4 regions of the Herbaspirillum sp. NPDC101396 genome follow, and region 3 is predicted to be linked to each of the others. Evidence: predicted binding sites of a transcription regulator. Region 3 holds the regulator's gene; each other region holds the start of a gene.
What was found. The regulator sigma-54, encoded in region 3, starts transcription at its own class of promoters, with help from an activator protein. The targets are predictions, from matches to a motif close to TGGCANGNAANCTGCTTT.
Positions count from the first base shown of each region.

Region 1: the regulator sigma-54 is predicted to act here: its motif matches at 785-802, upstream of hmpA (NO-inducible flavohemoprotein).
Region 2: the regulator sigma-54 is predicted to act here: its motif matches at 1,413-1,430, upstream of adh (aldehyde dehydrogenase).
Region 4: the regulator sigma-54 is predicted to act here: its motif matches at 1,166-1,183, upstream of ACIROY_RS06610 (outer envelope protein).

Region 1 covers NZ_JBIWNT010000001.1:498,818-501,021, reverse strand. Annotated here, with positions in the region: gene norR (nitric oxide reductase transcriptional regulator NorR) at 1-701, opposite strand, end outside; gene hmpA (NO-inducible flavohemoprotein) at 890-2,071, shown strand; gene ACIROY_RS02310 (hemerythrin domain-containing protein) at 2,132-2,204, shown strand, end outside.
Region 2 covers NZ_JBIWNT010000003.1:432,299-434,502, forward strand. Annotated here, with positions in the region: gene adh (aldehyde dehydrogenase) at 1-1,356, opposite strand, end outside; gene ACIROY_RS11700 (sigma-54-dependent Fis family transcriptional regulator) at 1,654-2,204, shown strand, end outside.
Region 3 covers NZ_JBIWNT010000005.1:86,164-88,367, forward strand. Annotated here, with positions in the region: gene lptB (LPS export ABC transporter ATP-binding protein) at 1-282, shown strand, start outside; gene ACIROY_RS17790 (RNA polymerase factor sigma-54) at 316-1,797, shown strand; gene hpf (ribosome hibernation-promoting factor, HPF/YfiA family) at 1,921-2,204, shown strand, end outside.
Region 4 covers NZ_JBIWNT010000002.1:357,951-360,154, reverse strand. Annotated here, with positions in the region: gene ACIROY_RS06615 (urate hydroxylase PuuD) at 1-36, opposite strand, end outside; gene ACIROY_RS06610 (outer envelope protein) at 173-997, opposite strand; gene ACIROY_RS06605 (ABC transporter substrate-binding protein) at 1,709-2,204, shown strand, end outside.

The DNA of each region.
Region 1 (2,204 bases), on a different contig from region 3:
GCGTTGGCGACCAGTTCCTTGCCGGTGCCGGTTTCGCCGGTGATCAGAACGGTCATGTTGCTGGGCCCGGCCAGACGCACCTCTTTCATCATGCGCTTGTGCGCGGGACTCTGACCGATCAGCTCACGCCGGCTCTGGTTGGCGGCAAGCCGGTAGGCTTCGGCGCGCTGGCGCTCCTGTTCGCTGGTCTCCGCAAGGGTGTGGATGCGTTCGGCGACGTTGACGGTGGCGGCGGCCAGACTGGCGAAAGCCTGCAATGAGGCGGTGTCGACCGAATCAAAACGGCCGGGACCGAGCGCATCCAGCGTCAGCAAACCCCAGGGCCGGCCGTTCATGGTGATCTGGCAGCCCATGCAATCGTGGACGTGAAGTTCGCCGGAATGCGCTTCGACCAGACCGTCGTAGGGATCGGGCAAGGACGAGTTGGCCGGGAAACGCGTCGGCGGAACGTTCGACAACAGCACGCGAAAGCGTGGATGTTCACTCACGCGAAAGCGTCGTCCCAGCGTGTCGCTGCTCAGGCCGTTGATCGCCAGCGGCACCAATACCTCGCCGTCGAGCCGCAACAAGGCTGCGGCGTCACACGGAAACAGCATGCGCAGCGTGTCCAGCAGGCGCCGGTAGCGCTCGCTGTCGTGCAACTCCTTCGACAAATCGGCCATCAGCGGAATCAATGCGTCCAGCATGAGCTTTGGAGTCATTTTTACCCTTATTGAGTCAATATGACTCGGGTCTATTCGACTCGGTCATTTTTTAAGTGACTGATTATAAAAGATTTTTAGTCTGGCATGGAGTTTGATTAAGAAGGGATAAAGGAAGGATAAAAAACGAGAATTTTTGACCTCCCTCCCCAATTGCTCAACCTGAACCAACCCTGAAAGGTATCGCCATGCTCTCCGACACCCATCGCGCCATCGTCAAATCCACCGTCCCCCTGCTCGAAAGCGGCGGCGAAGCGCTGACCACGCATTTCTACAAGATGCTCATGCGCGACTACCCGCAAGTCATCCCGCTGTTCAACAAGGCCCATCAAGGCAGCGGCGACCAGCAGCGCGCATTGGCCAACGGCGTGCTGATGTACGCACGCCATATCGACCAGCTCGAACAACTGGGCGGCCTGGTCACCACCATCATCAACAAACACGTCGCGCTGCAGATTCAGCCCGAACATTATCCGATGGTCGGCGACTGCCTGCTGCGCGCGATCCGTGAAGTGCTGGGCGCGGAAATCGCCACCGACCAGGTCATCGAAGCCTGGGGCGCCGCCTATGGCCAGTTGGCCGACATCCTGATCGGCGCCGAAGAAGGCGTCTACCAGGCCACCGAAAAGGCCGACGGCGGCTGGCGCGGCCTGCGCAAGTTCGTGGTGGTGCACCGCGTCGACGAGAGCGAGGAAATCACCTCCTTCTACTTCGCGCCGGAAGACGGCAAGGCCATCCTGGAATACCACCCCGGCCAGTACATCGGCCTGTGCGTCACCGTCGACGGCGAAGAAATGCGCCGCCAGTACTCGCTGTCGGCCGCGCCGAACAGCAAGATGTACCGCATCAGCGTCAAGCGCGAGCCGAACGGCAAGGTCTCCAACTTCCTGCACGACCACATGACCGTCGGCAAGCAGATCGACCTGATGCCGCCATCGGGAGAATTCACGCTGACCCAAAGCGAACGCCCGCTGGTGCTGATCAGCGGCGGCGTCGGCATCACGCCGATGCTGGCGATGCTGGACGCGGCGCTGCCGAGCAAGCGTCCGGTGGTGTTCATCCACGCGGCGCGCCATGGCGGCGTGCACGCCTTCGGCAAGAAAATCGCCGACCTGGCGCAGGAACATCCGCAGTTGCAGCATTACTTCTGCTACGAGCAACAGCGCGAACAGGACCAGGCCCCGCATGCGATCGGCTACATCGACCGCGACAAGCTGGCCGGTTGGCTGCCTGAATCGATGGACGTGGACGCCTATTTCGTCGGTCCCAAGTCCTTCATGAAGGCGATCAAGCGCCACCTGCACGAGCTGGGCGTACCGGCGGCGCAGGCCCGTTACGAGTTCTTCGGCCCGGCTTCTTCGCTGGATTAAGCGCTGGATTAAGCATTTTTCGCCGGGCTGCGGTCCGGCGTATTTTTTGAAAGAAACACCATGGACATCGACAAATACAAACACCAGCACACCGTCATCTTCGACAACATCCGCAAGCTCAAGGAGTTTTCCC
Region 2 (2,204 bases), on a different contig from region 3:
GCCCGCCTTGATGGCGCGACCCATGCGATAGGCGACATTGCCGTTACGGCTCCAGACCCCCGCTCCCAGTCCGTAGAGGGTATCGTTGGCAATTTCGAGCGCCTCGGCCTCATCCTTGAAGGTGGTAATGGCCAGGACCGGTCCAAATATCTCTTCCTGGAAAATGCGCATCTTGTTATGTCCCTTGAACAGCGTCGGCTGGACATAGTAACCATCGGCCAGTTCCCCGCCGAGCTGGGTTTGCGCACCGCCGGCCAGCAATTGTGCACCTTCCTGTTTGCCAAGATCGAGATACGACAGGATCTTGGTCAGCTGCTCGCGCGATGCCTGCGCGCCCATCATGGTGTCGGTGTCCAGCGGGTTTTCCTGTTTGATGGAGGCAACCCGCTTGAGCACCCGTTCCATGAACTTGTCGTAGATCGATTCTTGAATCAGGGCGCGAGACGGGCAGGTGCAGACTTCGCCCTGATTGAATGCAAACAGCACCAGTCCTTCAATTGCCTTGTCGAGGAAGCCGTCGTCCTTGTCCATGACATCGGCAAAAAAGATGTTCGGCGATTTTCCTCCCAACTCCAGCGTGGCGGGAATCAGGTTGTTGGCCGCGGCCTGGGCAATCACGCGGCCGGTGGTGGTGGAACCGGTAAACGCAATCTTGGCGATGCGTTTGCTGGTAGCCAGCGGCAAACCGGCTTCACGGCCATAGCCGTTGACGATGTTGAGTACGCCCGGCGGCAGCAGGTCGGCAATCAGCCCGGCCAGGATAAGGATGCTGACAGGCGTTGATTCCGCCGGTTTGAGCACCACGCAATTGCCGGCGCCGATGGCGGGAGCCAGTTTCCAGGCGGCCATCAGGATCGGGAAATTCCAGGGGATGATCTGTCCGACGACGCCCAGTGGCTCCTGGAAATGGTAGGCCACGGTGTTTTCGTCGATATTGCTCAATGCACCTTCCTGTGCGCGCAGGCAACCGGCGAAATAACGGAAATGGTCGATCGCCAGCGGAATGTCGGCATTGAGCGTTTCGCGGATCGGCTTGCCGTTGTCGACGGTTTCAGCGTAGGCCAGCAATTCCAGGTTGGCTTCGAGCCGATCGGCTATGCGGAGAAGAATGTTGGCGCGTTCGGCGGCAGGCGTGCGGCCCCAGCTGTCGGCTGCGGCGTGGGCGGCATCAAGCGCCAGTTCCACGTCTTGCGCAGTGGAGCGCGCCACTTTTGTATAAGGCTTGCCGCTGATTGGGGTGATGGCGTCGAAATATTGTCCCGTCACCGGTGCGACCCATTTACCGCCGATGAAGTTGTCGTAGTGCGTCTGATAAGTGATTTTGGCGCCGACAGCGCCGGGGAATGCGTAGAGCATTGTTGTCTCCTGAATGTTGTCATGATGGTGAAAATATCCCTCGCGGGTATCCCTCTCTATCAAGTCTTGTGCCACGGCATCCCGTGTTCGCTAAGTCGTTGATTTGATTCTTTTGCTGTCGGACCACGCGTGTTGCGGAGCCGGTCGGCAGAAGAGGTGCAACGTTCCGGAACGTGACAACTGTTCCAAAACGTGACAATCGGCGCATATCGCCGGCAAGAGCATTGCGCAGACGCTCGAACTATTTCTATACTGCTGGAACAACAAGCGGAACGACACCGCTACCGAGGAGACAGCATGGCCAATTCAAGCGCTGTACTGGCGTTGCGCCACGCGCGACAGCATCTGATCGAGCATGGCAACATGCCCGCCGGAGTCGTGAACGAACGGCTGGCGCGTTCCTGGGAACGCAGCATAGCGGCTGGTCTGCTGCCCGTGGGGCGGCTTCCCGCCGTCGAATTTTCGGAGCGCGACGCCTTGCGCCATGTACTGGTGCGAAATCACGAATTGCTCGCCTATTCCCGTCCCGTGATGGAGTACCTGTTCGAGCAAGTACACCCCTCGCAAAGCGTGGTGGTGCTGGCGGACAACCGTGGCACCTTGATGCACACGCTGGGCGATCCCAACTTCATGAGCAAGTCCGAACGTGTCGCCTTGTCCGCAGGTGCGTCCTGGCGTGAAGAACAACGTGGCACCAATGCAATCGGCACGGCCCTGGCCGAAAAATGTGCCATTGAAATCCATGGCCCCGAACATTTCCTGGAACGTAACGGTTTCCTGACCTGCGCCGCAGCGCCGATCATGTCGTCGTGCGGCCAACTGCTTGGCATTCTGGATGTGTCCGGCGA
Region 3 (2,204 bases):
GCCCGTGCGCTGGCGACCGATCCGCGCTTCGTGCTGCTCGACGAACCATTCGCCGGTATCGATCCGATCGCCGTGATCGAGATCCAGCGCATCGTGCGCTTCCTCAAGGAACGCGGCATCGGCGTGCTCATCACCGACCACAACGTGCGCGAGACGCTGGGCATTTGCGATCGCGCCTACATCATCAACCAGGGCACCGTGCTGGCCAGCGGCAGCCCTGACGACATCATCGCCGATGAGTCCGTCCGCCGCGTGTATCTGGGCGAACACTTCCGCATGTAATCCGCAGGCAATACGCTGCCAACTGAAAACTGAATGAAACAATCCCTCCAGCTTCGCACCTCTCAGCATCTGGCATTGACGCCGCAGTTGCAGCAGTCGATCCGTTTGCTGCAGCTGTCGACGCTGGAACTGCACCAGGAACTGGAACAGATCCTGTCGGACAATCCGCTGCTGGAACGCCTCGACGATGCGCTCGACAATTCCGTGCGGCTGCTTGCCGACGGCGCCCTCAGCAGCCCGTCTTCGGCGCAGGCGGAGCCGGTCGAAAACAGCGCCGCCAGCGCTGCACCCGCGGAAGGCGAAGCCGGCGATCCGCAGGACAGTGCAAGCGGCGACGAGCATGCGAGCGGCGATGCCGACTGGAGCTTCGACGACGTCGCCCGCACCGGCAAGACACCCGACGACGAAGACTCGCGTCCGCAACTCGAAGCCCACGACGTCACGCTGCGCGAACACCTGCAGGAGCAGACCCGCCTGACCGTGCGCAGCTTGCGCGACCGTGCGCTGATCGAACTGATCGTCGACGCGATTGACGACCACGGCTATCTCGAAGAATCGCTGGAAGAAATCCATGCGCGCCTGCCCGAAGAACTGGAAATCGAACTTGACGAACTGACCATTGCACTGAAGCTGCTGCAGAGCTTCGAGCCGGCCGGCGTCGGCGCGCGCAGCGCCTCCGAATGCCTGGCGCTGCAGGTCCGGCGCTTGCCGAAAGTTGCCTTTGTCACACGCCGGCTGGCGCTGACCATCGTTGAAGATTACCTGGCGCTGTTCGCCCAGCGTGATTTCAATAAAATCAAGAAAGCGCTCGGTTGCGACGATGAAGACCTGCGCGAGGCGCAAGCCGTGATTCGCCAGTGCCATCCGCATCCCGGCGCCATGTTTGCATCGGGCCGATCCGACTACGTGGTGCCCGACGTGATTGTCAAAGCGTCCAAGGACGGCTGGCAGGTTTTGCTCAACCACGACGTGATGCCGCGGCTGCGCGTCAACGCCATGTACGCCAACGCACTCAAGCAAGCCAAGGGCGACGGCTCGCTCGGTTCGCAGCTGCAGGAAGCCAAGTGGCTGATCAAAAATATGCGTCAGCGCTTCGACACAATTTTGCGTGTCGCCCAGGCAATTGTTGAGAGGCAACGCAACTTTTTTTCACATGGCGCCGTTGCCATGAGACCCCTTGTGTTGCGCGAAATAGCTGATACACTGGGTCTACACGAGAGCACTATTTCTCGTGTAACGACTCAGAAGTACATGCTGACCCCGCATGGCATGTTTGAGTTGAAATACTTCTTCGGCAGCCACGTCGCAACAGAAACCGGAGGTGAAGCTTCCTCCACTGCGATACGGGCTCTCATCAAACAACTGATAGGAGCAGAAGACCCTAAGAACCCACTCTCTGATAGCAAGATTGCAGATATGTTGGCGGAACAGGGCATGGTGGTGGCGCGACGGACCGTCGCGAAATACCGCGAAGTGCTCAAAATTCCGCCGGTGAATCTCCGCAAATCTCTGTAAGTTTTTCTGTAGCAAAGCATCGTTGCTGTGTTCTGTTGAGTTCGGGTGTTTTGTTCTGGTGCTGCCTGCAAGCAACCGGACAATGCGTAAGAACCTCCAGCAATCTCACGATAGGAGTGCTGTATGAATCTGACCATTAGTGGCCATCATCTCGATTTGACCCCCGCCATCCGCGAGTACGTGCAAAACAAGCTGACGCGCATCAAGCGCCACTTTGACCATGTGATCGACATCAGTGTCATTCTCAGCGTAGACAAGCTGACCGAAAAAGAAAAACGCCAGAAGGCAGAAATAAACGTTCATATCAAGGGGAAAGACCTGCATGCCGAGAGCATTGCACACGACCTGTACGCCGCCATTGACATGCTGATCGACAAACTGGATCGCCAGGTGATCAAGCACAAGGA
Region 4 (2,204 bases), on a different contig from region 3:
CAAGAGATTGAGCCAGTCGAGAATGTATGCTTCCATTGCGCCCCGCGTAGTGAGTCGATACCGGAATTGTTTATACCATTACTGCCGAAAAAAATGCCGGATCAAAAGACCCGGCACCGAAGGAACTGAGCATGCCGAGATGACGCCCACCCTGGCATGCCCGCAGAAACGCTTAGAAGTGGTATTCGGCGCGGATCATCGGCGTCTTGGCCAGCGAGCCCGGGACGTTGTGCGGGTTGCCGAACTTGTTGCGCCAGTATTGGTATTCCAGGCCGACGCGGAAGGTGTTCTTGCCCATGCCCAGCGGCGTGCCGACGTCATACATGATCTGGCCGTCGAAGTTCAGCTCGGGCGCGGTGCCGCCGCCGAATTCGTTCTTGCCCTTGGCGGCGATGTAGTTCACATAACCTTCGAAGGCGAAGCCGCTGGTGCCGAACGGGATACCCCAGGCGGCGTTGAGCATCGGATGCGTGTCATACGAATAACGGCTGGTAACGCCGACCGGCTGGTTGCTTTCCCACAGCGCCAGCAGGCTGATGTTGAGGAAGCCCGGCACGTCCATCATAATGGTCGGACCAGCCACGATCATGCGCTTCTTGGAGCCGTAGCCGGGATCGTTCTTGGTGTTCCAGTCGAAACCGGCGGTCAGGCCGAAGCCGCGTGCAGGGCCGAAGGACAGGTCCTTGCCGCTGATCTTGCCGAGATCCAGCGTGTGACGGTAGACGATGTAGGCTTCCTGCGCATTGTTGTCCTTCTTGTCGGACATCAGCAGATCGACGTTGAGGAAGTTGGTGCCGTACTTGTAGCCGCTGGCGTGCGTGAAGTTGATGATGTTCTTGGTGATGTCCTGCGAATTGAACGGCTCGGCAAACTTGGTGCCGTAGCGGTAACCGATCGAGTTATCTGCCCATTCGGCCGCGTTGGCCGACATGCTGCCCATGGCCGAGATGGCCAGCGCTGCGGTAGTCAAGCACATCCCCATTGCACTCTTCTTCATACGTTTTCTCCCTTTTGCGTTTCATTGAAAAATAAATCCGGATCCCATCGCTCGTCACTGGCTGCTTGCTGCAACCTGCAACGCGCGCTCCTTCATTTGCTCACCCATATCCAATCAGGTCTGGCATCGCACCCAACAACCGTCGCTGCGCAATCCGCCGGGTCCATCAATGCAAACGTCATGCCAGCCGAAAACAAGTCGTCAAAAAACTGTCGACAATGCGCCGGCGCGTGCATCGTCAATGCGAAAAAATGGATCCGGCGAAGCCGATGTCCGCACGCCAGCCGGCACCGCTGCACAGAATGAAAACAACCCTCCCCACCATGCCGCCGAGAAGGTTGCGACGGAAGATTGTCGACAAGATATAGAACGACAGTACTAAACCCGCTCATCGACGCACACCTCTATTTACAAGGCTTACGCGGCCGCAAGAATACTGTTTTTAGTGCAACTCTTGCTAGAGCGGTGCAGCAAAGCACCAAATTGTCGCAAATGAAATTTTGGATTGTCGACAAAATAAAGCCGGCTCGAAAGCCGACTGCAGCGCTGCCTTCGCTGTCGCCGCCATCCGACGTTCTTGGCACAGTAAATGCTTTTCATCGGACATCGTTTGTAAAAACCGGACAACAAAACCGGGCCGCATTGGCGACATCACTTCACCGCCGCCTGCGCCCGGCCAACCGATCAACTGACTCCAACGGGAAGCCCACCATGCACGCCAACAAGCTCTTCAAGTTCACCGCCGCCCTGCTGCTCAGCGCCGCCTGTTCGGCCGCCTTCGCGCAAGAAACCAAAATCAAGTTTCAGCTCGACTGGCGCTTTGAAGGTCCGTCTGCGTTGTTCTTGGTGGCCAAGTCCAAGGGTTATTTCGCGCAGGAGAAACTGGACGTCGTCATCGACGCCGGCAGCGGCTCCGGCAACGCGGTCAATCGCGTGGCCTCGGGCACTTACGACATGGGCTTTGCCGACATGGCGGCGCTGATGGAATTCACCGCCAACAATCCGGCTTCGCCGGGCAAGCCGATGGCCGTGATGATGGTCTACAACGACACCCCTGCGGCGATCTTCTCGCTCAAGAAGACCGGCATCAAGACACCGGCCGATCTGGTCGGCAAGAAGCTCGGCTCGCCGGTGTTCGACGCCGGTCGCCGCGGCTATCCGATCTTCGCCAAGGCCAACGGCCTGGATGCGTCCAAAGCCAACTGGA